2 regions of the Gilliamella sp. BG7 genome follow, and region 2 is predicted to be linked to the other one. Evidence: riboswitches for the same ligand, from Rfam matches in the RefSeq annotation. Region 2 holds a riboswitch; the other holds the start of a gene.
What was found. Region 2 has a riboswitch for preQ1 ahead of queD (6-carboxytetrahydropterin synthase QueD). Riboswitches for the same ligand answer to the same signal wherever they lie in the genome.
Positions count from the first base shown of each region.

Region 1: linked by a shared signal. The riboswitch ahead of queF (preQ(1) synthase) and the one ahead of queD (6-carboxytetrahydropterin synthase QueD) in region 2 are both predicted to bind preQ1.

Region 1 is NZ_JBIDFB010000013.1:11,597-28,368, forward strand. Features, by position in the region: gene rsmC (16S rRNA (guanine(1207)-N(2))-methyltransferase RsmC) at 1-736, shown strand, start outside; partial or broken gene ACGH49_RS09000 (IS3 family transposase) at 1,166-2,247, opposite strand; gene ACGH49_RS09005 (hypothetical protein) at 2,355-2,630, opposite strand; gene hemN (oxygen-independent coproporphyrinogen III oxidase) at 2,837-4,207, opposite strand; gene yihI (Der GTPase-activating protein YihI) at 4,534-5,034, opposite strand; gene coaA (type I pantothenate kinase) at 5,205-6,140, shown strand; gene ACGH49_RS09025 (DUF1090 domain-containing protein) at 6,158-6,589, shown strand; PreQ1 riboswitch class I at 6,749-6,793, shown strand; gene queF (preQ(1) synthase) at 6,797-7,270, shown strand; gene queC (7-cyano-7-deazaguanine synthase QueC) at 7,297-7,953, shown strand; gene ACGH49_RS09040 (7-cyano-7-deazaguanine/7-aminomethyl-7-deazaguanine transporter) at 8,001-8,681, shown strand; gene ACGH49_RS09045 (MG2 domain-containing protein) at 9,228-14,384, shown strand; gene pbpC (penicillin-binding protein 1C) at 14,503-16,772, shown strand, end outside.
Region 2 is NZ_JBIDFB010000005.1:9,136-25,907, forward strand. Features, by position in the region: gene hisM (histidine ABC transporter permease HisM) at 1-646, opposite strand, end outside; gene ACGH49_RS04665 (ABC transporter permease) at 653-1,336, opposite strand; gene ACGH49_RS04670 (lysine/arginine/ornithine ABC transporter substrate-binding protein) at 1,340-2,128, opposite strand; gene clpB (ATP-dependent chaperone ClpB) at 2,553-5,123, opposite strand; PreQ1 riboswitch class I at 5,409-5,454, shown strand; gene queD (6-carboxytetrahydropterin synthase QueD) at 5,458-5,880, shown strand; gene ACGH49_RS04685 (7-carboxy-7-deazaguanine synthase QueE) at 5,883-6,497, shown strand; gene argS (arginine--tRNA ligase) at 6,773-8,506, shown strand; gene ACGH49_RS04695 (transglycosylase domain-containing protein) at 8,737-9,309, shown strand; gene ACGH49_RS04700 (hypothetical protein) at 9,346-9,477, shown strand; partial or broken gene ACGH49_RS04705 (hypothetical protein) at 9,651-9,797, shown strand; gene ACGH49_RS04710 (putative quinol monooxygenase) at 9,845-10,135, opposite strand; gene ACGH49_RS04715 (amidohydrolase family protein) at 10,594-11,610, shown strand; gene rluB (23S rRNA pseudouridine(2605) synthase RluB) at 12,255-13,259, opposite strand; gene ACGH49_RS04725 (L-threonylcarbamoyladenylate synthase) at 13,340-13,960, opposite strand; gene rnm (RNase RNM) at 14,070-14,903, opposite strand; gene rraB (ribonuclease E inhibitor RraB) at 14,974-15,369, shown strand; gene ACGH49_RS04740 (beta-N-acetylhexosaminidase) at 15,441-16,772, opposite strand, start outside.

The sequences.
Region 1 (16,772 bases), on a different contig from region 2:
GCATAATATGCCAAAAGGTAGTGATATTTTTATTATTGGTGAAAATAGAACCGGTGTAAAAAGTGCGGAAACTTTATTGAGTGATTTTGGTACAATTCAAAAAATCGATAGTGCAAGGCGCTGTGGCTTATATCATTTTCAGGCGGATAGCCGTTTAGCTTTTGATCTTGATGAATGGTGGTTAAGTTATCATTTAACTATTGAAAATCAGAATATTGAAATCAAAAGTTTACCCGGTGTTTTTAGCCAAAAAGGGTTAGATGCTGGCAGTGAACTACTGTTAAATGCATTGATGGATCATACTGATATCATTAAAGGTAATGTATTAGATGTGGGATGTGGTTCGGGCATCTTATCCACGGTACTAGGGAAATTATACCCTGATATAGCACTAACGTTATCTGATGTAAGCAGTGCAGCAATTGAATCAAGTAAAGCCACGTTAAACCGTAATCATGTTAATGCCACAGTTGTAGCGAGTGACGTTTTTTCAAATCTAAATAATAAATATCATCTTATTGTTTCGAATCCACCTTTTCATGATGGTAAACAGACTGATTACACGGCCGTCAATACGTTAATCAAAGAAGCAAAAAAACACCTAAAATTAAATGGTTATTTGTGCATTGTGGCAAATTCATTTTTACCGTATCAAACCATTTTAGATGAAACATTCAAAAGCGTTGAAGTGATTGCACAAACGACAAAATTTAAGGTTTATCTAGCAAGCCATTAATAAGTGCAGTATGTTTATTTTTTCTTAAAAAAAATAAGTTGCAATACATATCACAAGTTTTAAGAAATAGGGCGATGCTATCGCCCTATATATAAAATTTAAATATTTAAACTTAAACTGGTTTCACACTATTATTGATATCATATCTGCATTAACAGAGAACTTCTTTTAATGCTTGAATTTCATTATAGGTAAAATCACAGCGTGTAAAGTTTTGATCAAGAAGAATAGGAATAGGATTATTTTGCCCGATTATGGCCAAGACATTACATTTATTTTTAGTCATATCACCTATAATGATTGGTCCACCGTTTGAGTTTTTATTAACAGTAGCTATACATTTAACATCTGCACCTTGAGCATTTTTTTGCCTGATATAAAGCTGTTATGTAAATACCCCCAAACTTAGTACACAATTCACGTAGAAAATTAAGCTGCCTGTTTTAGTGTTTTATACTCAATCGGTGTCATGTTATTTAATGCCTCATGCGGTCTTTCGGTGTTATAAATCGTTAGCCATTCTTCGGTTATTCTCCTTGCTTGTGCTAAGTTGTTAAAAAGATATAAATCGAGTACTTCAGTACGATAGGTACGATTAAATCGTTCAATATAGCCATTTTGATAAGCGCTACCAGGCTTTATATAATCAATGACTATATCATGTGATTTAGCCCAGTTTATAAAGGTTTTTCCTGTAAATTCTGGTCCATTATCGACCCGTATTTTTAATGGATACCCATGATATTCGGCCAGTTTATCTAAGTAACGGGTAATTCTTCCTGCTGGTAAGCTTACTGCAATATTAATACCTAACGCCTCACGATTAAAGTCATCGATGACATTGAATGTTCTAAAGCGACGTTGATTACGGCTACTATCACTCATAAAATCCATTGACCAACATTCACCTTGTTTATTAGGCACCAATAGCTTTTCCGGGCATCGTGGAGGAATGCGTTTTTTACGCTTTACTCTGAGATTAAGCTTTAATTCACAATACACCCGATAAACACGCTTATGGTTCCATTGATAGCCGAGCTTTTTAATACGATTAAAGCATTTAGGAAAGCCCCAGCGTAAATGCCGGTCTGTGATAGCATTCAACACCGAAATAATCACTGAATCATCCTGTAACTTAGGTTGATAATAGTAAGCACAACGGCTTAAGCCAACGATAGCGCAGCTCATAGCTATAGTAACAGAATGATTTTGTTGTAGTTGCTGTGCCCACGTTTTACGTGCCTTTGTTGGCACTAAAGCTTTTTTATGATTTCTTCCTGAAGCTGTGATTTTAAGCTCAGCTCGGCAAACATCTGCTTAAGCTTGCGGTTTTAGGCTTCAAGCTCCTTTAAGCGTTTGATATCCGAAGTTTCCATTCCGCCGTATTTTTCTCGCCACTTATAGAAAGTTGAATTACCCATGCTATATTTACGGCACAGCTCTTTAACAGGAATACCAGTTTCAGCTTCTTTTAAAATAGCCACGATTTGATGTTCGGTCATTTTTTTCATAATTAAATCCCCTTTACTTTTATCATAGAGAATTTTCTACTTTTTTGCTGTACTATTTTAGGGGATAGTTACAGTAATCACAAATTGACTCAGCATATTATCAATAGCTAAAACAATGTTACTAGTGAAGGATCATCGGCAGAAGCCACAGTTACAACTTGATTGTTTTTTATCCCACCGAGGGAATCACGTTTAATAACTTGTCCTGTATTAGTGATAATTTTCATTGAACAATTCTCAACAATACCTCTTAGATGACATTTTACTCCTGCATGATAGTCAACCACATCTGGATTGTGTGATATTTTATAATCATCAATTAATCTAGGATAATTTTTAGTGCTATAAACATAGCTAACACAAAGAAAATAATTGCCACACATATTCTTCTTATTTGATGAAATGAGCTTTCTTGCTTTAGTTTCATGCCTAAAGACTGAAAATTGTGAATTTAAAAGCTAACCTTTAATCACAACAAAAATAAATAAATTATTACTTTCTTTTGTTAAATTTCACTAAAACTTATCATAATATTTACTTTGTAGAAATCATATCTGTTGTTTACAGTAATTAGAGAAAAGATTTCAAATTAAATAACCCTAGAAAACTGCTGTTGCCGTGCTATTTTTCTCATATAAATATCAAAGCACATACAGATATTGCGTATCAATAAATGTCCTTTAGGTTGGACTTCAATCATATTATTATTGATTGTCACTAATCCATCTTTTTGCAATGGCGCCAGTAATTTTAAATCTTCGGAAAAATAATCATCAAATTGAATTTGGTATTGCTGTTCAATGACATTTTTATCTAAATGAAAATGACAAATAAGCTGTTTTATCACATCACGACGAATCTTATCGTCACTATTTAAGGTGAATCCTTTCCATAATCCATGTCTTTTTTTCTCAACTTGAGTTTGATAGTTTTTTAGATCTTTCTGATTTTGTGCATAACTATCACCTAACATACTAATGGCCGATACACCAAGCCCAAGTAAATCAGTATCACCTTGAGTTGTATACCCCTGAAAATTACGATGTAATTTATTTTCTTGTTGAGCAATAGCTAAATCATCATAAGGCTTAGCAAAATGGTCCATGCCGATAAATTGATAACCAGCTTCGGTTAACTTTTTAATACTTGTTTGTAGGATCTGTAATTTTTGATTGGCATTAGGCAAATCATCATCTTTAATTTTTCGTTGGGCAGCAAAACGGCTCGGTAAGTGGGCATAATTAAAAACACTTAAACGATCGGGAGAAATCTCGATCACTTTATTAAGCGTTTCGGCAAAACCTTCAATGGTTTGTTTTGGTAGGCCATAAATTAAATCTAAACTAATTGAGTGAAAATTATTTTTACGTGCTTGATTAATAAGAGACCGTATTAATGTTTCGTCTTGTTCGCGATTAATTAGACTTTGGATTTCGTGATTAAAGTCTTGAATTCCCATACTTAGCCTATTAAAACCTACGCTTGCTAAATGGTCAATCGTTTGAGGTGTAATTTCACGCGGATCAATTTCGATGGATAGTTCGGCATTAGCAACAAAATTAAAATGTTTTTTTAACGAGGTAATCAATCGAGTAATTTCAGCATCGTTTAAAAAAGTTGGTGTACCACCACCCCAGTGCATTTGTGTTACCGTGCGATGTTTGAATAATTTTGCACGTTCAGCAATTTCAATTTCTAAAATATCAAGGTATTTGGTAACTTTTTGTGTTTGGCGAGTTATAAGTTTATTACAACCACAAAAATAACAAAGCTTATGACAAAATGGAATATGTACATAAAGCGACAACGGCTTTGTAGGATAACGAGTTGCCGCCGATAAAAATTCCTGCTCATTAAATTTTTCGTTAAATTCAAGTGCAGTAGGGTAAGAGGTATATCTTGGGCCAGAATAATTATATTTTTCAATTAACGCTTGATCCCATAATTGCGTATCAGTCATACTTTTTACTTCCGCTTATGTCTATTTTTAGTGTTATTATTTTTATGAATTTTTAGTATTGCTTTTTGTTGGTTATTGATTTTGGTTTTAATTTTGATTCGATTAGTTTTATTTAAATATAACAATGTGCAAATCAACAACCCAAAATATAAACTTAACATAATTAATATTGGCACTATGATTTGCTCACTGTTAATTATTAATTGACTGAATAAAAATAATGGATTTTAAGTTTAAATTATCAGTAGGAATATAATCCAATAGATTATATTCCTACTGATATCAAGATACATACTATCACGATTGCCGATTATATTTTACTATCATTAGTTTCGTTTTAATAAACTAACAATATTTTCTTTCTTTTCATCTAATTCTTCAAAATCATCAAAGTCGTCATCAGTATAACCAAGCTCTTGCATCAGTTCATCGATACGATTCAATTTGCTATCAAGATAAATTTGTTGATCTTTAGTGAGTTTGACATTTTGCTCGACTAGATCAAGTAACATATCTAATTTTGGATCGTTTTCTAACTGTTCTAATTCTTGTTGTGGCGATAAAATCGTTTTAATTGTTTTAGATTGTTTAACAGGTTTTTCTATATTGTTAGAATCTTCAACAATTAAAGAAATAGGTTTTTTGCTACCCACTCTTGGATCTTTGGTTGTTTTTGTCGAATTTTTATTTTTATTATTATCTAGTTTATTAAAGCGAGAGCCACTTGGTAAACCTTTGTGTTTGCGTTTACGCTTCAGTTCCCGAGATTCTTCATTAATCTCTTGACGGCTTTTTTTAGCTTTCTGTTTTGATTTATTTTTTAACATAAAATCTCTGTCTAATATTAGGGTTAATCATTTTACAAACGTATTTTATCAGTAAGTCCAAAATATAGCTATGATGATGACGTCATGCTAATTTAAGATTGTAAAAAAAGAAATTTATGTATAATCTGAGCCAAATAAATTTGTTAAATCGAATTAGAGAACAATATAAAATGAAAAATCACTTAAGCCCTTATCTGAAATTTAATCGTCAAGAATGGGCTAGCTTACGTAATACTGTACCAATGACTTTAACTGCAGATGAATTAGTTTCGTTACAAGGTATTAATGAAGATTTATCCATGGATGAAGTGAGTGAAATTTATTTACCTTTATCTAGATTGCTTAATTATTACATCAGCAATAATTTTAATCGGCAAGCTATCCTATCTAAATTCTTAGGTAAAAGCCAAAAGACGCCTTACATTATTGGCATTGTAGGTAGTGTTGCTGTAGGTAAAAGTACTACCGCCAGAGTGCTACAAGCATTATTAACCCGTTGGCCTGAACATCGCAAGGTAGCTTTGGTGACAACCGATGGTTTTTTATATCCAAATAGATGCCTTGAAGAACGTGGAATAATGAATAAAAAAGGGTTTCCTCAGTCTTACGATATAAAAAAATTGCTTAATTTTGTTGCTGATATAAAATCAGGACAGGCACAAGTTAAAGCACCCGTTTATTCTCATTTAGTTTATGATATTGTCGAAGATGAAGAAATCGTTATTGATAGTCCTGACATTTTGATTCTTGAAGGTTTGAATGTACTGCAAAGTACGCTGAATTATCCACAAGCGAATAATCGTGTTTTTGTTTCGGATTATGTTGATTTTTCAATTTATGTTGATGCTGATGTGTCATTATTACATGACTGGTATGTAAATCGGTTTTTAAAATTTAGGGAGGGTGCATTTAGCGATCCTAACTCTTATTTTAATCACTACTCAAAACTTCCAGAACATGAAGCTACAAATATTGCTAACCGTATTTGGCGAGAAATTAATGAATTAAATTTAGTTGAAAATATTTTACCGACAAAAGAACGAGCGAGTCTTATTCTAACTAAAGGTAAAGATCATAAAGTTGATTGTGTCCAATTAAGAAAATAAACTTAAGGAAAATTTATATGAAATCAGTAAATTGGTTGGTCTGTAAATTAAGTATTATTACTTTGGCTATTTCATTTTCATTTGGTGTTTATGCCTCAAATGGTCAATCAGATGGACTAACGTGTGAAAGCAAAAAACAGTCCATTGAAAAACAGATTGTTTATGTTAAAAAAAATAATAATTCTCATCAAATCCAAGGGCTTGAAAAAGCATTACGCGAAGTAAATGAGCATTGTTCAAATGATGATTTAGAAGCCAAATATAACAAAAGGATTAGTGAAAAATCAAATAAAGTGGCTGAAAGGACTAAAGAATTAGAACAAGCAAGAGCAAAAGGTAATAAACAGAAAATTATCAAACAACAAACAAAATTAGCTGATGCCGAAATGGAACTTGATGAAGCTAAAACTAAATTATCTGATTTTTATAAAGAATTGGGTTCAGAGTAAGCTATAATGATTAGGCTATTTTCCAGTTTTCTTACTTTCTAACGACATTTTTATCATTAATACCATCGATGGCTATTGTTGATGGTGTTAGTTTTATATTTTGTATAATCCTCTTGCTGTACTAGACTTTTTTAAGCAAAAAGAGTATGGTGTGCGTCTTGTTACGTGGTTCGTGAACCTCCCACGCTAAAAAACTAAGGAAAAATAATGAGTAAAATTACACTACTAGGCGATCAGTCTGTTCGCTATCCAACAACCTATTGTCCTGAAATACTCGAAACGTTCGATAATAAACATCCGAATAACGATTATTTTGTTAAATTTAATTGCCCAGAGTTTACTAGTCTTTGTCCTATCACGGGGCAACCTGATTTTGCGACAATTTATATTTCGTACGTGCCCAAGATTAAAATGGTCGAAAGTAAATCATTAAAACTCTATCTGTTCAGCTTTCGGAATCATGGCGATTACCACGAAGATTGCATTAATATTATTATGAAAGATCTAATTAAATTAATGGATCCTAAATATATCGAAGTCTGGGGGAAATTTACACCTCGTGGCGGTATTTCGATTGATCCTTATGCCAATTATGGCAAATTGGGTACTCATTGGGAACAAGTTGCGGCTAATCGATTAGCCAATCACGACATGTATCCAGAAAAAGTGGATAATCGCTAATTTAATCTATCTTAACAGGAACATTAATGCAAACTCGTAAAGCACTAGTTATATTTTCTGGTGGGCAAGACTCAACCACTTGCTTACTGCAAGCCATTGCTGATTATGGACGTGAAAACGTTCAGGCAATCAGTTTTCGCTATGGTCAACGCCACGCAATAGAGCTTGAAAAAGCCAAATGGATCGCTGATGATCTTGGTATTAAGCAAACTGTCATTGATACATCAGTTATCAAACAAACTACAAATAATGCGTTGATTGATGACGCTCAAGAAATTAAAGCAGCTCAAGATGGCGATTACCCCAATACCTTCGTTGATGGGCGTAATATGCTTTTTTTACTTTTGGCTGGCTGTCATGCTAAGCAACAAGGAATTTCTGACATTATTATTGGAGTTTGTGAAACCGATTTTAGTGGTTATCCAGATTGCCGTGATGTCTTTATTAAATCAATGAATGTATCAATGAATTTAGCCATGGACTATGCGTTTAATCTCATCACGCCACTGATGTATTTGACTAAAGCGCAAACGTGGGAAATGGCTGATAAACTAGATTATCTTGATTATGTTCAAAAAAATACTCACACCTGTTATTACGGTGTTGAAGGGGGATGTGGTAAGTGTCCAAGTTGTTTATTGCGCAATAAGGGCCTACAAGAATATATGGCTCAAGCTAAATAAATTCATTCATCATTGGGTTCTCTCACCCCCATTAAAAAGGAAAAAAGATGTACTTAAATGTTCATTCAGAATCGATAGAAAAAAGTTTTACCCGTAAACAAAAGCAAAAAGCGCTTTACTGGTTGGCTTTTTTTCACATATTGGTTATTGCTTCAAGCAATTATTTAGTCCAAATCCCATTCGAAATTTTTGGTTTTCAAACAACTTGGGGGGCATTCACTTTTCCGTTTATCTTTTTAACTACCGATCTGACTATTCGAATTTATGGTGCTAGTTTAGCCAGAAAAATCATTTTTGTTGTAATGATTCCTGCATTGTTATTTTCATACCTGATTTCGGTACTATTTTTTGAAACCCATTGGATTGGATTATCAGCATTGACGGAATTTAATAGCTTCGTATTTCGAATTGCATTGGCTAGTTTTGCCGCTTATTTAGTTGGACAACTAATGGATATTACTGTTTTTAACTATTTAAGAAAAAACAAATCATGGTGGGTTGCCCCAACAGCATCAGCAATATTTGGTAATGGTATTGATACTATTGTCTTTTTTGCTATCGCATTTTATCAAAGTAACGATGAATTTATGGCAAATCATTGGATCGAAATTTCGTTAATGGACTATAGTTTTAAAATTCTAATTTGCGGATTATTCTTTTTGCCACTTTATGGTGTCATTCTCAATTTTATCCTAAAAAAGTTAGTTGCAATGCCTAAAAGTAACTAATTATTATAATCAATCTTTTATTTAATTATCTTAATAAACATAAAACTCATTAATTATTTTAAATGAGTTTTATGTTCAATATTGAAAAACCACCCATAAAAACGCATACCTGTTTTTACAACATATAAATGTTATTATTGGCATTTATCCTACTAGAATTTGTCAACATCTGATGCTTTCTTGAAAAAATATGAGCATCTGAGTTAAGAGAAAAAGGTCTTGAAGATACCAGTATATTGATGATATGAGTCATTTTTTGATATCGCATAAAAAATAGACTTGAACGTGGTAATTATTACTTTTTTACTAAAAGCTAAAAGGTTCTAAATCTAGATTAATTAAACAATCTTTTAAATAGTTATCAAGACCAGTTTAAAAATCATAAAAAGTGTTGATTTTATTTTTTTCAAATTCTTTAAATGCGATCAAACTTTCTTTGCTAAAAGACAAATAGCAGTGCATAATATGCGGTCAAAATATAATCAAAAATAAAGTTAAAAAACAGCAATTACACATAAAAATATATAAGGTCGAGGTAATAATAAGATGGGATTTGTAAAACATCTGGCTGTATTGAGTCTGTTGCTAGCTTTAACAGGTTGCGACAATAAAGACACTAAGCAAAACGTAAGCGCTGAACAGGCAAAAACGCAATTAGAAACAAAAGTTATTGATAATAATACAACAGCTGATATTAGCAATCCTAGTGATGACGGTAATATCGTACAAGATGAATCGTCAAAACCAGCCTTTAACCCTACGTCAGAATTAGTTGAAAAGTACCGCGGTAAACAATTAACTGTTATTGATAGTTCAGAAGTCATTCTTGATGGTTCAAGTACTTTAGTTATTACCTTTTCGGTTCCTTTAAATCCTAAACTCAATTTTTCTAATTTACTTCGTTTAGTTGATCGCCAAACCGGCAATGTTGACGGGGCTTGGGAGTTGTCGGATAACGGATTAGAATTAAGACATCGCTATCTTGAACCGAATCGTCAATTAGATCTCACCATTGATAAGATGTTATCTGCAATTAATGGCAACAGTTTAAAAGAAGTCTACCAAGCAGAAATTAAAACTCAAGATCGCCTGCCGATGGTGGGATTTGCTAGTAATGGTTTTTTGTTGCCAAGCAAATCAATGACTGGTTTACCTGTTACTACGCTTAATGTTAATAAAATTGATGTTAATTTCTTTAAAATTAAACCAGAACAGTTATCTGATTTTATCGCTGATTATGGTTTTATTAACCAAGTGTCAACTTGGAATTCAAAGAATATTAATAAATTTGCTGATTTAGTTTATACGTCTCGGTTTGATCTTAATCCTAAGCGTAATTCGCAAGAAACCGTATTACTTAACTTATCATCCATTCCGCAACTTCAACAAGAAGGGATTTATTTAGCTGTTATGAATCAAGCCGGAAGTTATGATTATGCAAATCCTGCATCACTATTTTCGATCAGTAATATTGGTGTTGCGGTTCATGCTTATAACAATAGTAAATTATCCGTTATTACTCATGGCCTTGATAATGGAAAACCATTTGCTGATGTAAATATATCGATTTTATGTAACAAAAGTATTCGAGATAGTAATAAAAATTGTACCACCATTACAGCTAAGACTGATGCTACAGGTTATGCTGAAGTCACTTTGCCAAAAGGCATGGATTATGCATTACTTACTGCAAGTGATGGCAATCAAATTTCTTTGTTGAATTTGGATCGTAGTGCATTAAATTTAAGCGAATATAATTTAACGGGTTCTACTTTTAATCAAAAACAATTTTTCGCTTTTGGACCTCGTGATTTATATCGTCCTCAAGAAACGGTCTATTTTAATGCACTTTTGCGTAATGCTGATGGTTATCCATTGCCGTTGCAACCTGTTGTTGTTGATGTTATGTCACCAGATAATCAAGTTGTTGAGAATTTTACTGTCGATGCTAAAGCAAAATCTAACGGTTTATATCAATGGCAATATGTTATTCCAGCTAATGCAGCAACGGGTAAATGGGCATTTCGCTTTAATTTAGGCGACGATAATTACCGTTATGCGTGGTTTCGTGTGGAAGAATTTTTACCAGAGCGCATGGCAATGGAAATTAGGGCTGCATCCAATAAGCCTATTATGCTTGATAAACGTGTCAATTTTGATGTTAAAGGTTGGTATCTTTATGGTGCTCCAGCAGCAGGAAATAATTTAGAAGGTAATATTTATCTTAAAAAAATTGATTCAATACCAGAACTTGCTGATTATAAAATTGGTGATGTGACCGACAATAATATAGCTAGACAACTTGATAATATTGAGACGACATTAGATAAAAATGGTAATGCACAAGTTGGAATTGATACTAGCGATTGGGGCAAGTTGAGTTCTCCTATTAAATTTATTTTGCAGGCCAGTTTACTTGATTCAGGGGGACGTCCTGTTACTCGTTATGCCAGCCAGGCTATTTGGCCAAATCAGCAAATGCCTGCTGTGCGTGCACTGTTTTCTCAAGCACCTTATTATGATTGGTCATCAGATAAATATGAAACTAGTCCGACAGTTGATAAAGGTGCTAATGCTGAATTTGAAGTGGCTTATGTCAATAGCGATGGACAAAAGCTAGCTGCTAGCCATTTAAAGGCAAGAATTATTCGTGAACGTCGTAATTATTATTGGAGTTGGTCTGAATATGCTGGATGGCATCAAGAATACAATTCAAGTGAGTTTGTTGCACAAGAACAACCACTTTCTATAGAAGCCAATGGTACAGCTAAGGTGAGTTACCAAACTGATGATTATGGCTCATATCGTATTGAAATTGTTGATACTAAAAATAATATTACTAGTAGTTTACGTTTTAGAAGTGGTTACAATTGGGAAGATAATACCAATGGTACCAATGCTGTTCGCCCAGATCAGGTCAAATTGAGCCTGGATAAAACTGCCTATTCGGTCGGTGATACTGCTAAAATACATGTACAAGCACCAGTGGCAGGCTCAGGTTATATTTCACTTGAGACCAATGATGGTCTGTTATGGGAAAAAGATATTACTGTTGATGAAAACGGCATTGATGTTGAAATTCCAATCCAAGATTGGAAACGTCATGATATTTATATTAGTGCGATGATTATTCGCCCATCAACTGATGCGGCAGTGCAAACAATTAAAAGAGCAATAGGGTTACTTTATTTACCGATTGACACTTCAAATCGTCAATTAAACTTGAGCATTGAAGCTCCTAAGAAGACAGAGCCTGAAAAAACTATTCCAATAAAGGTCAAAGTAGATAAAAGTGCAATCCAAAAGGATAATAAAGTATCAGTATTGGTTTCGGCTGTTGATTCCGGTGTTTTAAATATTACTAATTTTGCAACACCTGATCCTTATAGCGCATTTTTGGGTCGTAAACGTTATGAAGTTGATCTTTACGATGTGTATGGAAAATTAATTGAAGGTAAAGGTCGCAATTTGAATGTAAGCTTTGGTGGTGATGCTATGCTTGGTGAATCTGGCACAGGCGGTAAAAAACCATTAAACGAAGTTAAAATTGTGGCTCAACAATTGCAAACTATTAACCTTAATGATGACGGTGAAGGCGTTGTAGATCTTACTTTGCCTAATTTTAATGGCGAATTACGCATAATGGCTCAAGCGTGGGATGATAGCCGTTTTGGTAAGGCTGAACAAACTATGCTCGTTGCCTCGCCAGTCGTTGCTGAATTATCTACACCGCGATTTTTATCGGGTGGTGATCAGGCTACCTTGGCACTGGATCTAAATAATCTAACCGAAAAAACGCAAACAATGCAGGTTGATGTTTCGATGGATGGTTTGATTTATCAAAATGTTGTTGAGTCTACAAAAATAACACTTGATAGTAAGCAAAGACAGATAATTCAAGTGCCCGTTGTTGCTGATTATGGCTATGGACAAGGTACAGTGACAATTAATGTTACAGGCATTTTATTGGATGATGGCTCAAATTATCAGATCAAACGATCGTGGGCAGTCGGTGTTAGACCGGCTTATGCCGCTACCAATAAATATTATGCTGCGGCAATTAATGGTGGTGAAAGTTGGGTTTTACCTGAAGCTAGTATAGCTGAGATGATTGAAAACACGGTTGATGGTAAATTAATTGTATCTAATCAACCGCCGTTAAATATTGCTCAATATATTAAATCGCTATTTGCTTATCCATATGGTTGTTTAGAACAGACTATTAGTGGTTTAATGCCATCATTATATGCAAACCAAGACCAACTTGCAGCTTTGGGAATTAAAACCGAATCGGATAAAGAGCGACGCGAAAAAGTGCAATTAGGTATTTCGCGAATTTTATCAATGCAACGTAATAATGGTAGTTTTGGTTTATGGAGCAAAGACAGTGCCGAGGAATATTGGTTAACTGTGTATGCGACTGATTTTTTAATCCAAGCAAGTGAGCGTGGTTATAATGTCAATAATAAAGCGCTTGATGCAGCAATTACCCGTATCAGCCAATATACTTATGATGCCAATGCATTTAATAGTTTACAAAGCTACTATGAAAATTCACAAGTAAGCTATTATACGCAATTTGCAACTAAAGCTTATGCTTTAGCTGTGTTGGCAAGGCAAAATAAAATAACTGTGCCTATGCGTAATGAAATTAATCGAATGTATCAACAGATCACTGAGAGTGATTTTAAGGTATTCTCACCATTACCTGTTGCTCAGTTAGCGCTTTCTGCTAAGCTGGCTGGTTTTGACAATATTTATAATAATTTGATGCATCGAGTATTTACTACAAGTTATGATAATCGCTATTCTTGGTTAGGCGAATATGGTAGTGCTATTCGTGATAATGCATTAGTTTTATTTTTATTGGTAGAAAATAATTTAAGTGTTGATAAGCAAGCTGATTATTTAATTCAGTTATCTGATTTGCTTAATGATACTCGTTATTTTTCAACTCAGGAACTTTACGCATTATTTGTGGCTGGCTGGTCATTAGAACAACATAAATCTTCACATAAATTTAATGTTGTGATCAACGAGCAGTCAAATGAGGTTGATTCGACTTTATCACGCTCTTTTGGTGTTGCTAATTTAGCAAATAGATTAACGATTTCTAATCCAGAAAATGCACAACCACTTTATATTAAATTCACCGTTTCAGGTTATGGCAAGAAAGCGCCTGCACCAACGAGTGATGAAAATATTTTAACTATCAATCGTTCTTATTACGATTTGAAAGGTAACAAAATTCAACCTGATCACTTGAAAGTGGGTGATTTAGTGGTGGTATTATTGGATGTTAGAGCACATAAAGAAGAAGTTCACGATGCGTTAATTGTTGATTTTTTACCTGCTGGACTTGAGTTAGAAAATCAAAATCTCACAAATAGTAGTGTAAGTTTACAGGCAATACCGGAACTTGCCAATTTGTTGAAAGATGAAGATAGCAATGATATTAAATATCAAGAATTCCGTGATGATAGATATGTTGCGGCTGTTGATATTAATCACTATGTGAGCGATGGTACTTATCGATCGCAGGTTGCTTATTTGGCTAGAGCAGTGACGGCAGGTAATTATATGATTCCATACCCTTATGTTGAATCTATGTATCGTCCGGATCGGTTTGCAATTGGTCAATCATTTGACTTAATGTCTATTGTTGAGCGCAATGTAGATCCCAATGAACCTAAACAACAATAGCTAGTATGTATTAATTAAATTTGATTTTTAAAATGTAAACAAATTGATTAACCGCTAACACTTGTTAGCGGTATCTATTTATACTCAAACATAGTGTTACCGGAAGTTTTTTGACAAAATGAAAAAGTGCCTACTTAAAATTCTGGCTTTCTTATTTTTTTCTATCCTTTTGTTATTATGTGGCTTTTTTATTGCCGATTACTTTTATCCTTTATCAATAACACAAAATAAAACGACACAAACAATTCTTGCGCAAGATGGTTCGCCTCTGTGGCGATTTGCTGATGAAAATGGTATTTGGCGGTATCCTATCAAATTAGATGAAGTCCCCAATGATTACCTTGATGTGTTATTAAATTATGAAGACCGCCATTTTTATGATCATTTTGGTATTAATCCTGCCTCTTTATTGAGAGCAGCTTGGCAAAATATCACCAATAAAAGAATTATTTCTGGTGGTAGTACTATTTCGATGCAGGTTGCAAGGTTACTTTATCCACACGATCGCTCCATGGCAGGAAAGTTACAACAAATATTTCGAACACTACAACTTGAATTACATTTTACAAAAGATGAAATTTTAACTTTATATATTAATCGCACCCCATTTGGCGGGACAATCGAAGGCTTAGGGGCTGCTAGTTGGTCATATTTTGGTAAAGAGCCCAAAGCGTTAACACGTAGTGAGGCGGTTTTATTGGCCGTATTACCACAAGCCCCTAGTCGTTTGCGTCCTGATAGGTATCCCGAACGAGCCAAACAAGCACGAGACAAAGTTCTAGCAAGATTGGCCCAATATCAGGTATGGTCACCTGATATTATAGAGCAAGTTAGAAAAGAAGAAGTATGGGTTTACCCACGTAAAAAGCCACAATTAGCTCCTTTATTAGCTCGCAGGTTAAGTCAACAATATCCTGATGTTGATATTATTCGATCAAATATCGATCTCTCTCTTCAATACAGCCTTGAAGATATTGCTGCTAATCGTAAAAATCAGTTACCTCCCAAAAACTCACTAGCTATTTTAGTTGTCGATCATACGGATATGTCCGTAAAAGGCTATGTTGGGTCGGTTGATTTTAACGACAAAGAGCGATTTGGTCAGGTCGATATGATAAATTCACTTCGATCTCCTGGATCGACATTAAAGCCTTTTATGTATGCTTTAGCGATTGATAACGGCATGATTCATTCTGAATCGTTATTGCAAGATACACCTAGAATCAGTTCTGATTATCGACCTACGAATTTTGATGAAGATTTTTATGGACCAATCAGTGCCTCAGATGCATTAAAGAACTCATTAAACTTACCTGCTGTTGAGTTAATTGAGCTTTATGGGCCAAAACGATTTGCTGGCAAGCTGTTTAGTATTGGCTTACCACTTCAATCTAAAGGTAATGATCCTAATATATCGTATATATTGGGTGGTGCGTCGTTAAGAATGGATAATTTAGTTAGCGCATATAGTGCCTTTGCTCGTCATGGGCAAGTAAGTCCTTTACGATTTACGCAAGCAGATCCCTTACTAAGCAAGCCATTTATTAGTGATGGTAGTGCATGGATCACAAGACAGATGCTAGTTAATAATTATCAGCTTGCCTATAAAACAGGCACTAGCTATGGATATCGTGATGCATGGGCGATTGGAGTCAATCCTCGCTATTTGATTGGCATTTGGGTCGGTCGTCCTGATGGAACGCCCGTTGTAGGTCAATATGGCAGTATTACAGCGGTGCCGATACTACAACAAGTTAACACGTTATTATTAAATAAAGAGCGACGAATAAATCGCACACTTCCCTTAGTAACTAAACCGACAACAGTAACCTTAGAAAAAATTTGTTGGCCATCAGGACAAAAGTTACCTGCAACTGATGAAAACTGCCACCGTCAAAAAAATGCATGGGTATTAAATAATATGATACCTCCAACACTTGATACGATAACAGCACTTAATAATAATATTTATCGTTCAGGGTGGGTGACTATTTGGGTAAATGATGCCGGCAAACGTGTGTCAGCAGACTGTAGCAATGCACATAAAAGACAGGTTGCACTTTGGCCAATAGCTTTAGAAAATTGGCTACAACCCAAAGAACGTCGGCAATCGCTAATTCCTGAAGTTGATAATCATTGCCCAGTGTTTGGTAAAGATATCTTTTTGCCACTCAATATTATTGGACTGCAAGATAAGCAATTGGTAAAACGATTACCAGGGCAACAAGATATCACTATCGATCTAACTCCACAAGGTGGTGTTGGTGACAAATGGTGGTTTTTAGATGGTGAACTTATTGAGAAAACGTATGGCGATCAAAAGGTAGCTTTGACAGTTACTCATAAAGGTTTACATCATCTATTTTTATTAGATCAAAGTGGACAAAT
Region 2 (16,772 bases):
TAAAGCTCACACAAAGATAAATCACTGCCGCAATACCAAAGGCATGAAAAGGTTGATAGGTTTCGGCATAAATATCGCGCGCAATCTTCATCACATCTGGCACAGTAACAGTAAAAGCCAGTGCAGTTGAATGCAACATAAAAATGACCTCGTTACTATAAGCTGGCAATGCAATACGAAATGCTCTTGGAAAAATGATATAACGATAGAGTTGAAAACGATTAAAACCAAGTGCTGTTGCGGCTTGAATTTCGCCATTTGGCACATTCCGCATGGCACCAGCAAAAACCTCAGTAGCATAGGCGCAGGTGTTTAGGGTAAAGGCTAACACCGTACAATTTAAACCACTTTGAAAAAAATCCTCTAACCAAGTACTATTTTTAACCACACTTAAGGTATATATACCAGTGTAAATAATCAATAACTGCACATATAAAGGCGTACCTCGAAAAATATAAGTAAATAGCCAAATAGGTAGTTTAATCAGTTTATTTTGTGCGTTTCGCCCTACCGCTAACGCTAGCGACAAAATTCCCCCCATTAAAACCGATAAAATAAAAATCCATAGCGTCATCGCAAGACCAGTGATATTATAACCATCGGTCCATAATAGTGATTGCCAATATTGTTGAATAATTTCTAACATGAGTTCTTATAATTTAGTTTTAGTAATGCCAATAGAATAATGCCGTTCAAGCCACCATAAAATGATATTAGATATTGATGTAAAAAACAGATAAAACGCCCCAGCAATCAAAGCAAATAACAAAGGTTGGTACAGAGCTTCGCCTGCATTTTTAGTAGCTTTGACTAAATCCGACAACCCCAATAACGACACTAACGCTGTAGCTTTTAACACCACTAACCAATTATTAGCAATACCTGGCAGGGCAAAGCGCATCATTAAAGGAAACATTACATACCCAAATACTTGCACTTTACTTAAACCAAGCGCTGTTGCTGCCGCTAAGGTGTTTCTAGAAACCGCAAGATAAGCTCCTCTAAAAGTTTCGGTAAAATATGCCCCATAAATAAAGCCTAACGTAATAATACCCGCGATTAAAGGATCAACTTCAATAAAAGGAGCGTTAAAATAATCAGTTATATTATTAACCAAAAACTGCAAGCCAAAAAAGATTAGCATCATCAACACTAAATCGGGTACACCTCGAATTAACGATGTATAAGCCTGACAAAGCACATTACATACTTTTGAATGACTCAGTTTACCTAATGCACAAACAATACCAAGTATCATGGCCAGTAGTAGCGATGTCAATGCTAAAATAATAGTCAACCATGCACCTTGACAAATTAAAGAAATATACCCCTGCATGGTTTATTTTTTATTACCGTACACATTAAAATCAAAATACTTATTGTTGATTTTTTGGTAGGTGCCATCAGCTAAGAGGTCTTTTAAAGCTAGGTTAAAGGCCTCGCGCAACTCATTATCATTTTTACGAAAACCAATCCCCACTCCGACATCAAAGTAGTTCACATCGGTTAGAGCATCACCAGAAAAAATAAAACCTTTCCCTTGTGGCTGTTTTAAAAAGGCATAACTGCCAGTCACTTCGTCTTGCAATGCCGCATCTAAACGACCAGCCACTAGATCAGAAAATACTTGTAACTGATTTTGATAAGGCACAATAACTACACCGTTCGGACGCCACATCTCGTTGGCAAAATGTTCTTGCGATGTACCTTGCTCAACACCAACACGCTTACCTTTCAATGACTCAGCATTAGGCATTAAATTAGTACCCTCTTTAACAATCAAACGTGAATAAGTCATAAAGATTTCGTCAGAAAAAGCGATCTGTTTTTTACGTTTTTCGGTCATCATTAGCGAAGACGAGATAATATCAATCTTTCTTGATAATAACGACGGGATCAACGCATCGAAGTCGGTCGATTGAAAAGTACATTTAATATTGATCTTTTCACACAATGCTTTCGTGATTTCAATGTTGAATCCAGTAACTTCACCATTAGCATCAATAAAATCAAAAGGCGCATAGGATGTATCCGAACCAACTTTAATCGATTCAGGTAACGCAGCATAACTTGCCATTGGCAAGCTTAAACAACCGAAAATAACTAATTTTTTTAATAAATTTTTCATGTTTAATCTTTCCTTTTTTATTTAAGGCAATAATATAACGTGTTCTAAGGTAATTTTCTAATAAAAAAAGTTATTATTGTGGTATGTAAAATTAGAATTACTTAATGGCAAAAACGCTAGACAAAATAGTTAAAGTTGTTACTTTTAACAACTAATAAAAGCTAGTTTGATTGAGCTTTGGTTGCAAAATTTTGAAAACGGTTTTAAAAAAATTTTGTCAAAAAGTTTCAGATAACTATATGTTAAAGTATAAAATGAGTTGTTTAGTTGGGTTCAGGTTTGTGTTGTTGTTATTTTATTCATCAGACATCCATTTTGCGAAAATAATGTTTGTCTGATTAAATTCTAAGTACTATAGGTAAACTAAATTGTATCAAGTATAAAAAAACCGACCATAGAGGTCGGTTTGTCTTTTGAAGTTTTATTACTGTTGGGCTTCAATGTTGCCGCCAACTAAATCTAGATGAATAGTTTTACCTGGGACTAATTTACCTGACAGTATTTGTTGTGCCAATGGGTTTTCGATCTCTTGTTGGATCGATCGTTTTAACGGTCTTGCGCCATAAATTGGGTCAAAGCCAACCTTAGCTAACTGTTCAAGTGCAGCATCCGAAATATCCAATTGGTAACCACGTTCTTCTAAACGTTTTTCAACGTGTGCTAACTGAATTTTGGCAATCGCTTTAATGTTTTCTTGACCTAATGGGTGGAATACCACTGTTTCGTCAATACGATTGATAAATTCTGGTCTAAAGTGTTTGGTTACAACCGTCATCACTAGAGATTTCATTTCGTCATAACTTAGTTCAACTTGACCTTGAATTAGGTCAGAACCTAAGTTTGATGTCATAATTATGACAGTGTTACGAAAATCAACTGTGCGACCTTGACCATCTGTTAAGCGCCCATCATCCAATACTTGCAGTAAGATATTAAAGACATCTGGGTGTGCTTTTTCGACTTCATCAAGTAAAATTACTGAGTATGGTCGTCGTCTAACTGCTTCGGTTAAATACCCCCCTTCTTCATACCCAACATAACCTGGAGGCGCACCAATTAAGCGAGCAACGGAGTGTTTTTCCATAAACTCTGACATATCTATACGCACCATAGCATCTTCGCTGTCAAACATAAAGTTAGCCAATGATTTGCAAAGCTCGGTTTTACCGACACCAGTTGGTCCTAAGAATAGGAATGATCCAATCGGTTTATTTGGATCTGAAAGCCCTGCTCGGCTACGTCGAATCGCATTTGCAACCGCTAATACTGCTTCATTTTGACCAATTACACGTTTATGTAAGGCATCTTCCATGTGCAATAGTTTATCTTTTTCGCTCTCAAGCATTCTAGAGACTGGAATACCTGTCGCTTTAGATAATACTTCTGCAATTTCGTTATCGGTCACTTTGTTACGCAATAACTTCATGGTTTTGCCTTCTAACTGCGTTGCTGAAGCAAGTTTCTTTTCGAGCTCTGGAATTTTGCCATATTGTAATTCTGACATTTTGTTCAAGTCGCCAGCTCGACGAGCTTGCTCTATTTCAGTACGTGCCTTTTCTAGTTCTGCTTTGATGTTTTGAGTCCCCGAAACAGCTGCCTTTTCTGACTTCCACTCTTCTTCAAGTGAAGCATATTCCTTTTCTTTTTCAGAAAGTTCATCATTTAACATTTGTAGTCGCTTTTTACTCGCATCATCAGATTCTTTTTTAAGCGCTTGTTGTTCAAGTTTAAGTTGAATTATGCGCCTTTCAAGTCGATCTAAAGATTCTGGTTTTGAATCCATTTGCATACGAATACTTGATGCGGCTTCGTCAATTAAATCAATCGCTTTGTCAGGTAACATGCGATCAGAAATATAACGATGCGATAATGTAGCCGCAGCTACGATTGCCGGATCGGTTATTTGCACATGGTGATGCAGTTCATAACGTTCTTTTAAACCACGCAAAATAGCGATAGTATCTTCAACTGTTGGTTCGGTAACATATACTTTTTGGAAACGACGCTCTAACGCAGGATCTTTTTCAATATATTGACGGTATTCATCAAGCGTTGTTGCTCCCACGCAGTGTAATTCACCGCGAGCTAATGCGGGTTTTAACATATTACCAGCATCCATTGCTCCATCGCTTTTTCCTGCGCCAACCATGGTATGGATTTCGTCAATAAATAATATAATGCGACCTTCTTCTTTTGCTAAGTCTTTAAGCACGGCTTTTAGGCGTTCTTCAAATTCCCCTCGATATTTGGCACCAGCAATTAATGCACCCATGTCTAATGATAAAACGCGTTTATTTCGTAATCCTTCAGGGACTTCACGGTTAACAATGCGTTGTGCTAATCCTTCTACAATAGCAGTTTTTCCTACACCTGGTTCCCCAATTAATACTGGATTATTTTTAGTACGACGTTGTAATACCTGAATAGTTCGACGAATTTCTTCATCACGACCAATAACAGGGTCAAGTTTACCTTGTTCTGCTCGTTGAGTTAAATCAATGGTGTATTTTTTAAGTGCACCGCGTTGATCTTCTGCATTAGGATCGTTCACGTTATCGCTACCTCTTACTTGATTAACTGCTTGGCTAAATTTATCTTTATTAACACCTGATCTTTTAAGAAGATCGCCTAAACTGCCCTTATCCTCTAAAGCGGCTAATATAAAGAGTTCTGATGAAATGTAGCTATCACCGTTCTTTTGGGATAATTTATCGCAAAGATTTAATACTCGAACAAAATCTTGCGATGGAATAACATCTCCACCCACACCTTGAACTTGGGGTAATCGGTCAATAGCTTGAGCTAATTCTTGTTGTAAATTAACAATATTTGCACCTGCTGCAATCAATAAAGGCATTACACTACTCCCTTCTTGATTAAGCATGGCTGATAGGACATGCACAGGCTCTATATATTGATTGTCTTTACCTAATGCCATTGACTGCGCATCAGCTAAAGCTTGTTGAAACTTATTTGTTAGTTTATCTAACCTCATAGTGTTTATCTCCTGAGCAATAAATTTGGATTAAACGCTTAACATATTTAATCCATTTGCATGTGATCTAAATGAGTGTTGCAACCTAAATTTCAAGAGCAAAGTTAAAATATTTTTTACAAAATTTATACAACAAAATTATCAAGTATGTAAGAATTAATTGACACAAAAATAAAGCTGTTTGCAATTCAAGCAATTACATCTAAATTTCGTTTTAAGATATACTGGTAAGATGACAAATTCACTTTTATCCCTTATATTGTTACCTTTATTTTGTTAGGTTCGCTAACCGTGGTTCGTAACCCATCCCACGAAAAAAAACTAGGAATATAAAATGTTCAAAATAGCCAAAGAGTTTCAATTTGATGCTTGTCACATGTTAGATGGGCACAATAAAAAGTGTCATAATCTGCACGGTCACACTTATCGCCTATTAGTTGAAATTAGCGGAGAGCTTATTGATAACGGCTCAAGCCAAGATATGGTCATGGATTATGCCGATTTAAAGCTAATAGTTAAACAACATATTGTCGATCCGTTAGATCACGCCTATCTTTACAATCAACATAACCCTAATGAGTGCCGTATCGCGTCGTTACTACAAGAAATGGATCGTAAAATTTTTGCCTTTCCCTGTAGAACCACCGCAGAAGGAATGAGCAAATTTATTTTTGATTGCTTATCGCAATATTTGCCTGTTTCGATGATCAAACTATGGGAAACGCCAACTTCGTATTGTGAATATCATCGGAGTTAATAATGATTGAATTTCGTATTGTTGAAATCTTCGAATCCTTACAAGGCGAAGGTTATAATACTGGCATGCCTGCCGTTTTTATTCGTTTTGCAGGATGCAATTTAAATTGCGCCTGGTGTGACACTAATTTTCGCAAATTTACTCGATTCACGTTAGATGCTTTAATGACTAAAGTGAGCGAATATAAAAACAAAAATATTATTATTACAGGTGGCGAACCGACAATGGTTAAAGCGTTACCTGAATTGCTTTTGCCACTTAAAAAAGCGGGTTATTTTATCGCCATTGAAAGCAACGGTCTTGGTAAAATCGATCCGCTTATTGATTATATTGCGCTAAGCCCTAAATTTTGTTATCAGTCACGCTATCAAAAAATAGTACAACCAATAGCAAATGAAGTACGCATAGTAGCCGAAAATCACTGCGATTTTATTCCTTTTTGCCAATATATCGAAACTCATATTCAAGCCAAACGCTATTATCTATCTCCTTGTGAAAAAGATGGTGTATTTAATATGTTTGAAACGATAGAGTTGTTAGGAAAAATCAACCAAAATCGACTGAATAATAAATGGCTTTTGAGTGTGCAAAGCCACAAGTTTGCAGACATTGAATAGTTTTTATCTTTAGGTTCAACTAGTTTTCGGAAGTTAGTAAAATAGCTATTTTTTACATCAAAAAGTAAAATAACATCAGTTATTGAATTGATTTTTATTATTTTTTTCTATTAAAATTACGACTTTATTAAAACATTTTGGCTGGAGCATCAGTTTTATTCGATTTTTTACATTCTTTTAATAAAAAGGATCCTTCCTCTTTTATGCGATCAGTGACAATTCATCACTTTGTCGGTATTATATTGGGCATTTTATTATAATCGGTTAGGTTTAGTGTGAATATTCAACAATTATTAACGCAACGTGTTTCGCAAGCTATGATTATGGCAGGTGCAGATAAGAACTGCGACGCTTTAATTAAGCAATCAGCTAAAGTACAATTCGGTGATTATCAAGCTAATGGCATTATGTCTGTTGCTAAAAAAATGGGGATACCTCCTCGAGAACTTGCTCAGACGGTTTTACAGCATCTTGATGTTGATGATATCGCTGAAAAAGTTGAAATTGCAGGTCCTGGTTTTATTAATATCTTTTTGAAAAATAGCTGGATTGCTGAGCAAAATGAAGTTGCTTTAAGTAATGATAAGCTTAATATTACTTTACCCGCCAACCCGCAAACTATTGTGGTTGATTATTCGGCGCCTAATGTCGCCAAAGAGATGCATGTTGGACACTTGCGTTCAACTATTATTGGTGATGCTAGCGTTCGTGTTTTATCTTTTTTAGGTCATAATGTTATTCGTGCTAATCATGTTGGTGATTGGGGAACTCAATTTGGTATGTTAATTGCGTATCTTGAAAAGATGCAAAATGAACATGCCAATGATATGGATCTTTCAGATTTAGAGTCATTCTATCGCGCCGCTAAACAACATTATGACGGAGACGAAGTGTTTGCCGAAAAAGCTCGTAATTATGTAGTGAAATTACAAGGTGGCGATGAATATTGTCGTGATATGTGGCGCAAGCTAGTTGATATTACCATGACGCAAAATATTGCCACTTATAAACGTTTAAATGTTACGTTATCGCTTGAAGACACTATGGGTGAAAGCATTTATAACAGCATGCTACCTAATATTGTTACCGATTTAAAACAGAAAGGGCTTGCGGTTGAAAGTGAAGGGGCGATTGTTGTTTTTCTTGATGAGTATAAAAACAAAGAAGGCGAACCGATGGGTGTTATCATTCAAAAACGTGATGGTGGCTACCTTTATGCAACAACCGATATTGCTTGTGCTAAATATCGTTACGAAACGTTACATGCCGATCGTATTCTTTATTATACTGATTCCCGCCAACATCAACATTTAGAGCAAGTTTGGGCTATTGTTCATAAAGCTAAGTATGTACCAGATTCATTAAAGCTTGAACACCATATGTTTGGTATGATGTTAGGTAAAGATGGTAAGCCGTTTAAAACCCGTTCTGGTGATACTGTTAAATTAAATGATTTGCTAGATGAAGCGTGTGAGCGCGCAACAACTTTAATTCGTAGCAAAAATCCAGATCTTTCTGAAAGTGAGCTTGCAAAAATTGTCGATGCGGTGGCTATTGGTGCAGTTAAATATGCTGATCTTTCTAAAAATCGGACTACTGATTATGTTTTTGATTGGGATAATATGTTGTCATTTGAAGGCAATACCGCACCTTATTTGCAATATGCTTATACCCGTGTGTTATCAATTTTTAAAAAGTCCAATATTTCCGAAGATAGCTTAACAGCTAAGATTAGTTTGGAATCTGATAAAGAACGTGCTTTAGCAACTCGTTTAATTCAATTTGATGAGACTATTTCAATCGTGGCAAGCGAAGGTACACCGCATGTGCTTTGTGCTTATCTTTATGAAATTGCGACGCTGTTTTCAAGTTTTTATGAAAACTGCCCTATTTTAGCAGCTGAAAACGAAAGCCTGAAACAAAGTCGCTTAAAAATAGCTTCTTTAACAGCTAAAACACTTAAAACTGGCCTTGATATGCTAGGCATTAAAACTGTTGATAAAATGTAATTTAACCACCACCAATGTGAATGCATTGGTGGTGTATTTTAATACATGCTTTTTAAAATTTTGACTAAATATGTTTAGGTTTATTGTTCGTCATCAAAATAAGTTAATGGCTTTGTTGCAGTTATTTATTGCGATCTTTGTTATTCGTTTGTTACCACATGCCCCCTGTTTCTGAATCACTCACTTTTTCAAAGCACTATTATGATGATAATAATCAGCTACATTAGCCAATGATGATCGTTATCGTTTATGGACGCCTTTGGAAGATATTTCGTCTGATTGTTGTTACAAAAGAACGGTGGTTTTATTATCATATTGGTTTTAATCCGTTTAGTTTAATTAGGGCTTTTGAGGCAACCTATTTTGGTGGTGGAAATCGTCAAGGTGCTTCAACCATTACCATACAGCTAGCGCAAATACATTGGCGGTCAAATACCAAAACCGTTGGTGGGAAGCTGCATCAAATTACTAGGGCTATACAGTTAGAGTTGATGTATTCTAAACATGATATTTTAGAAGCGTATTTAAATTATGCCCCTTTTGGTCGCAATATTGAAAGTGTTGGCGCAGCGTCATTTATCTATTTTAATAAACCGCCTTCACAAGTCAATTTGCCTGAGGCGTTAACTTTGGAGGTGTTACATCAATCACCAACGTTTCGAGTTGATCGTAAAACAGGATTTGCTGACAAAGCGTTAATTAAAGCAAGAAATCAATACTTGCGTGAACCTAATCGCACATTACCACCAAATTTAAAGCGTATTGATATTTATCTAACCAGTGGCAATCTTCTTATTCAATGATGCAAAGAAAAAGGTAAAACGTGTTTTATTCTAGGTGTGTCACCTATTAATCCCGATACTATTTTTAGACCCGTGATGGTCGACAATCAAACAGGTAAGGCTATTTGTCCTCCTTATGATTTAACAACCTCTCACTTAGCTGTTTTTGCTAAAGCGGGGGATTGCTAAAAAAGCGTCACCATCAACAAAACATTGTGGTTCATCACAAATTTTTTAGGCGAACCGCCAAAAATAACTTTGCCTCTTAAAAATGTGGTTTATCAATTTAGAACCACTAAACAAAAAAATGAACAAATTAGTTTTACTTCTAATTGTGATGCGATGTTAAATCACTTTATTGGTTTGTTAATAACAATTTTATTGGGCAAACCGAACCACGCAAGGCACTTAGCTGGATCCCAACACAAAGCGGGACTTTCAAAATTTTAGTGCTTGACGATATGGAACAAAGTGATTCACGGAATATAAAAATTGAACTGTTTGATTAATTAATATGATAGTTAACCCGAAATGTTAACTATCATCATCTTTTAAGTTATATTACTTGTTTGGCAATATTAATCTCTAATCTATCAGTATGTTCTTTAGCAAAGTTGGCAAATTCAACAAAATGTGACGTTGTGTTGTGAAAATCAATTGCCTGCTGTGATGCCCATGTTTCGATCACTATGAAGATATTTGAATTATCTATACTTTGATTAAGTTCATAGCGTAAACAACCTGCTTCAGCTCGACTACCTGCTACTAGGCGTTTAAAAATTGGCTGAAATGCGTCATAGAATTCTGGTTTAACTGTGATTGTGGCAATAATATTTAATTGACTCATGTTAGTAGCCTACCTATATTTCAAAATAAGTTGTTTGTGTAGTATACGCTTGCTACTGCTAATATCCAAAAGCAGTATTTAATGTTAATAATCTCATTTTTGTGACAATAAATTATTTTTATTAAATAACTATTTATGACTTTATTTTTTATTTTATTGGTAATTAACTTTATTAAAAACTATTTTTTGAAGTAAGAAATCTAAAAAATAATACTTTAACTATTTCATTTATTTATATATTTTATAAGCTATAGTGCTTGCTATTAAAAATATTTTGGTTAGAATTTCTGCAGTTTTTTTATCGATACGGTGTAAGCGCAATGATCAATTGTAACTCAGTAATCTTAATCATTAATATTATTGATTTCATTTTATCCTCCTTTTTGGGGGATTTTTTTTGCCTATTGCGCCAGATTTTATCAACTTGATTTAAAATGATTGAATTGTAGAGGCATATTATGATTGAACATAAAAACATGTTATTAACCACAAGAGACCAAAGTTTAAAAGCCTATTTAATGAATAATATTAAGCAAAATGGCGGATGGGTTAATGCACATATGCATGCTGATCGTGCTTTTACTATTTCGGTTGATAGCTTTGATGTCTATCAAAAACAGACTTTAATTGAAAAATGGGATACATTAGATAAAGTCAAAGCATCAATGAGTGAAGATGATTACTATCGTCATTTTAGTATGGCGGTTGAACGTATGATTGAGCAAGGTGTAAGTGCCATGGGATCGTTTGTTGATATTGATCCTATTGCTGAAGAGCGGGCAATTAAAGGTGCCTTAAGATCACGAGAAACTTATAAAAATGACATCACCATAAAATTAGTCAATCAAACACTTAAAGGTGTTATTGATAAAGAGGCGCGTTATTGGTTTGATAAAGGCGCTGATTTGGTTGATATTATTGGCGGTTTGCCACGTCGTGATGAACGTGATCATGGCGAAGGTATGGGGCTTAAACATCTTGACGTGTTAATGCAAACTGGTAAATCATTAGGCAAAATGGTGCATGTGCATGTTGACCAATTTAATTCACAAGATGAAATCGAAACAGAACAGCTTACTGATAAAACCCTTGAACACGGTATGCATGGGCGTGTGGTTGCGATTCATAGCATATCAATTACTGCACACAGTTTAGAATATCGCCAAAAACTCTATAAAAAAATGCAAGAAGCCAAAATGATGGTTATCGCCTGCCCATTTGCTTGGATCGATAGCCCTCGCCGTGAAGAGCATGGCCCTACTCGTAACTCACTAACGCCAGTGGATGAACTCGCTGCTGCGGGTATTCCTGTTGCTATTGGCACGGATAATGTCAGCGATTACATGCTACCGTTTTCAACGGGTAACATGTGGGAAGAACTTAAATTATTAGTCACTGGATGCCGTTATACCGATTTAGATAATGTGGTGAATGTGGCAACTAAAAATGGGCGAATGGTGCTGGGTATTGATTGATTTGTCATCAAGTAAACTTAATCAAATCAGTTAATCATCCTTATTTATTTGAAAAAATGACGCCAATATTGATTCTGTAAATAAATTTGTGTATTTGTCTATTTTTGAACATCTCTAACGAGTAAAAAATAGGTAGAGAGATGGCTGATCCTCGCCATAAAAGTGTGCAGAAGTCGCCTCTATGAAAAATCATCAATGCCGACAAATAAATATTCTCTAGTTTGCTGTTTTGTTTCATTTTTAAGTAAAGGTAAACGTTCGGTATCAACGTGTAGCATTTCACTGGGATAGGTTTTGTTATAGCGTTTAGCTTGCCGCCTTAATTTATCTCCAATAGATTTTTCGACTTTAACCAGACGTTTAATGCCATAACTGATAGTTTTATAACATTAATTTTTACTGATTAAAGGCACAAAAAGCTTCAATCGGGCTTTCTTTAGTACGTTATAAATGACCTAGCGACTGACTATAAAGCGTTTAGCCAAATCAGTAACCGTTATTTTTCTTTATGATATAAACGCCATATCTCTTGTCTGTGATAAGGCGTTAGTTTTGTTTTTTTATGTATATTTATTACAGTAGTTTCTCCAATTACTGTAAACAACGCGAGTAAAAACTATAACTATTTAAAAGCAAAGTGAAGATTATTTTCGAGTTGCTTTTTGAGTTACTCTTTGCCGTGTTATTTTAGTCTGTTGATTAAGTTTGACTCGTTTAGGTCTTACTATTCTTTTGTCAGAAGAAGAACTTGTGGTGAAACTTTTAGATTCAGGTGGCAAACCGACTAGTTCACGTAAGTAATTGACTGAGTCAATACCAAGTTCTAGCCAAGTTCCGCGTGATAATCCTTTGGGTAAAGTGATATTGCCATAGCGAATGCGTAGCAATCGACTAACTTGCACATTAATAGCTTCCCACATTCTACGAACTTCTCGATTACGGCCTTCTGTTATAACTACATTAAACCATTGGTTAATTCCATCACCACCTTGTGCTTTAATTGATTGAAATGAGGCTGGGCCATCTTCTAGTTGCACCCCTTTACGAAGTTGGTTAATTTGTTGATCAGCCACATTACCAAATACTCGCACTGCATATTCACGCTCAATCTCGTGCCGTGGATGCATTAATCGATTAGCTAATTCACCATCAGTTGTGAATAATAATAAGCCCGATGTATTGATATCAAGTCTGCCAATGTTCACCCAACGAGCATTTTTTAATCTAGGTAAACGCTCAAAAACCGTCGCACGTCCTTGAGGATCATTCCGTGAACAAATTTCACCTTCTGGTTTATAATAAGCTAGTACTCGGCAAACTTCTTTTTCTTTACTTCTTAGCTGAACTAAATGACCATTGATACGAATTTTCGGATTGGCATTAACATCAACCCGATCGCCTAATGTGGCAATTTTTCCATCTACACTGATTTTACCTGCCACAATCATGGCTTCAATCTCTCGGCGTGATCCATTACCTAAATTAGCTAATACTTTTTGGAGTTTTTCAGTATTATCATGTACCGATGTTTTGCGTGTAATAGCTGGTACTCTTGAGGTTTTTGGTTTTTCATAGAGTTGCTTTTCCTTTGCTTTAACGCTATTTGTCTTTTTGCCAAGTTGTGGGAATGCTGATTTGCTATTTTTCATAAAATCCTCGCTGTTACCTTCTCAGGTATCAATTTTCTATTAGCTATATTGTCGATATATTGACAATAAAAAATGGACATTTATTCGAATGGCTTAGTGTCTCCACTTCCTTTGCGAATAACTGTTGGATAGTCATTAGTCAAGTCAATTACGCTGGTAGGTTGTTGACCTATATAACCACCATGCACAATCGCATCAAGCTGATAACCTATTTTATCTTCTATTTCGTCGGGATCGGATTGCGCTTGGTCATCATTAGGTAAAATTAATGTCGCAGTCATTAATGGCTGCCCTAATAATTCGAGCAACGCTAAATCAATTTTATTATCAGGAATTCTTAGTCCAATTGTTTTGCGTTTTTCATTCATCAATCGACGGGGTACTTCTTTACTTGCCTGTAAAATAAAAACATATTTACCCGGGGTATTATTTTTTAGTAACCGAAAAGTTGTGTTATCTACAAAAGCATAACTAGATAGTTCAGAAAGATCACGGCACATCAAGGTAAAATTGTGATTTTTATCGAGTTGACGAATTTGACAAATTCGATCAACACCCGATTTATTGTCTAGTAAACAACCCAGTGAATATCCTGAATCGGTCGGAAAAGCTATAACACCACCATCATTTAATATGTTGACAACTTGATTTAATAATCGAGTTTGCGGATTATCTGGATGAATATAAAAAGTTTGACTCATAATTTTCTTCTATATCAATATTATTGTTAATCTGATTTGCATTATTAAATTTTATATCGTTAACCTTATAGTGAAGCACGAATATAAATCGATTTTAATCCAGATTTATTTAGAGTTTCCAATTATGCCAAATTGGTGTAACACTACCGGGTAGTGGGGTTGTTTTCCCTAAATCTAAATAGGTGTCAACACCATGAAAATCCGATCCTTGTGATGCCAATAGTTCAAATTCATTGGCTAATTTAGCTAATTTTTGTAAATCATCTTGCGTTTGCCTACTTTGTGAAACTTCAATTGCATCACCACCACTAGATTTAAACTCACTTATTAATAATTTCAATTTAGTTAAAGTTAGATCATAGCGACTTGGATGCGCAAGTACTGCTTGCCCTCTTGCCGCATGAATGGCATTAACCGCATCTGAAATACTACACCATGTTGCAGGTACATAAGCACAACCACCTTTGCCTAAGTACCTTTTAAAGGCGCATTTAATGTCTTTAACATAGCCGTTAGCAACTAAAAATCTTGCAAAATGAGCACGCGAAACAATGTCTCCTTTTGCAAATTGTTGTGCTTGTTGATAAGCGTTTGCAATACTAACTTTAGCTAATTTATGGCTTATAGCCAACGCTCGATCGATTCTTCCTTGTTCTTGTGATGATAGCAGTGTCGTTAACTCAGGATGTGCAATATCAATATTTAACCCAACAATATGGATTTCGTTGTTTTTCCAAGAAGTTGATATTTCAACACCACAAGCTAATTTAATAGGTAAATTTTCGTTAGCAATCGTTTTTTGAGCTTCAGGTAAACCTTTAACGGTGTCATGATCGGTAATAGCCAAAATAGCAATTTGGTTATCTACAGCTCTTTTGACAAGTTCGCTAGGTGTTAAGAGACCATCCGATGCCGTAGTATGTGAATGTAAATCAACGATCATTTTTTTCTCGAAAATTATTTTGAAACGTGTAATATACCACACAATTTGCATGACCACTAAAAGGTATATTATGAAAGATCAAATTCGCCTTGCTCAACAAGATACTAGCACAATTATTGAGGAACTATTAGAAGATGGTAGCGATCCTCATGCACTTTATATCATTGAGCATCACATTTCATCACAAAATTTTGATAAATTAGAAAAAGTGGCAGTAGAAGCCTATAAATTAGGCTATGAAGCAACCGATCCCGATGAAGATATTGACGATGCAGGCAATGTTGTTATCGCTTTTGATATTGTTACTGAAAGCCTACTCAATGCCGAACTAATAAATGCACAAATTGCAGAAATCATCGCACTTACTACCCAATTTGGCGTCACATATGATGGTTGGGGCACTTATTTTGAAGATGGGAATGATGACGATTTTGATGAAGCTGAGCTTATGGAGACACTTCATTAAATATCATCAACTCCCTTTCTTAGGCTTTATTCTTATCCGATAAACGGATAAGAATATTAGTGCTTTAAAGCTTAATTTAGCTTTTCTATACGACTTGTTCTTTTTTGATCTGATGAAATACTACGAATAGAGATAGTGTCATCTTTATTAATTGCCACTGGAGCAGTATAAAGTTTCCAATTTTTTCCATTATTCGTTGAATATTCAATGTTTAATCCTGGAAATACAATATTGGCGTTTAATTTACCATTTACAATTTTTGCACCAGGAATAGGTAATCTATAATTTATACCCGCAAGATCAAGTTTAGCTAGCTCTCTTTGTCCAAGTAAATTAGCAAAGCGATTCCAATCATCATGTAACGCTTTGCTATCTACATAATGTGTTTCACCTTGCTGATATTGGCGATCTTTTTGATAAGCCATTTCCCAATCAGCTTGATGCCAAGCCCTTTCAGCAACCGCTAGTAAACGAGGAAAAGCCATATATTGCATTTTGTTATCACTACGGATATCTTCAGTCCAAATTTGTGCTGATAGCCCATAAGCACCTGACCAGTTCATAGTACCTTTAGCTGTAAATGGATTACCATCTCGGTCAACCGAAGTTTCAGCATTTTGTGGTAAATTATTGGGCGCAAAACTAAATATTTTACGTTCATCACTAAAACGTGTTGCCCAATAGTAACCACTTTCTTTTGGGTTCACTTCATATGGCATATCTAAATAAACATAGTCTGGATTAGAGATAATTACTTGATAACCTTTATTTGTCCATTCATTAACTGAATCAAATCCCCCCCAATATAATGTGTCCCAAAAGTTAACTGTAACTTTATCGACTGCAAAAGATTTGGCATTTTTAGCATGTTTCATACCATCTTGCCATGCTTGCATATGGTTTATGCCATGATCTTTAATAATGGTACTGACTTGTTGTGCAAAATAACTTGGTAGATGCTCAATATCTTTCACTTCGCCTTTTCTCACAAAAGTTTGACAAGCTTGTGATTTAGCCCATGGATGATCTTCAATACTTTGATCAATAGTACCTTTAATATTAGTTTTTTCTTTTGCTTGCAGATCTTGATAACCTGCACCTAAACGGATATTTTTAGCTTCATCACCACCAAAATGCCAAGTATTAAGCGGTTGCCCTGCTTCAATATGCATTTTTGCGATTTCATCGATAACTTTATAAACAAAGCGTTTAGATGAATCAAGACAAGGATTCAAATAGCTTAAGCGATTATAAAATTGTACCGTTGTGGTATTGGATGTATCGGTTGGATCAACTAAACGATACTCATTAGCTTGTTGCTCTTTTCCTTCATTCATTAGGCGTTTATAACGTGCTTCCATTGATACTATTGCTGCTCTGGCATGTGCAGGCATATCGATTTC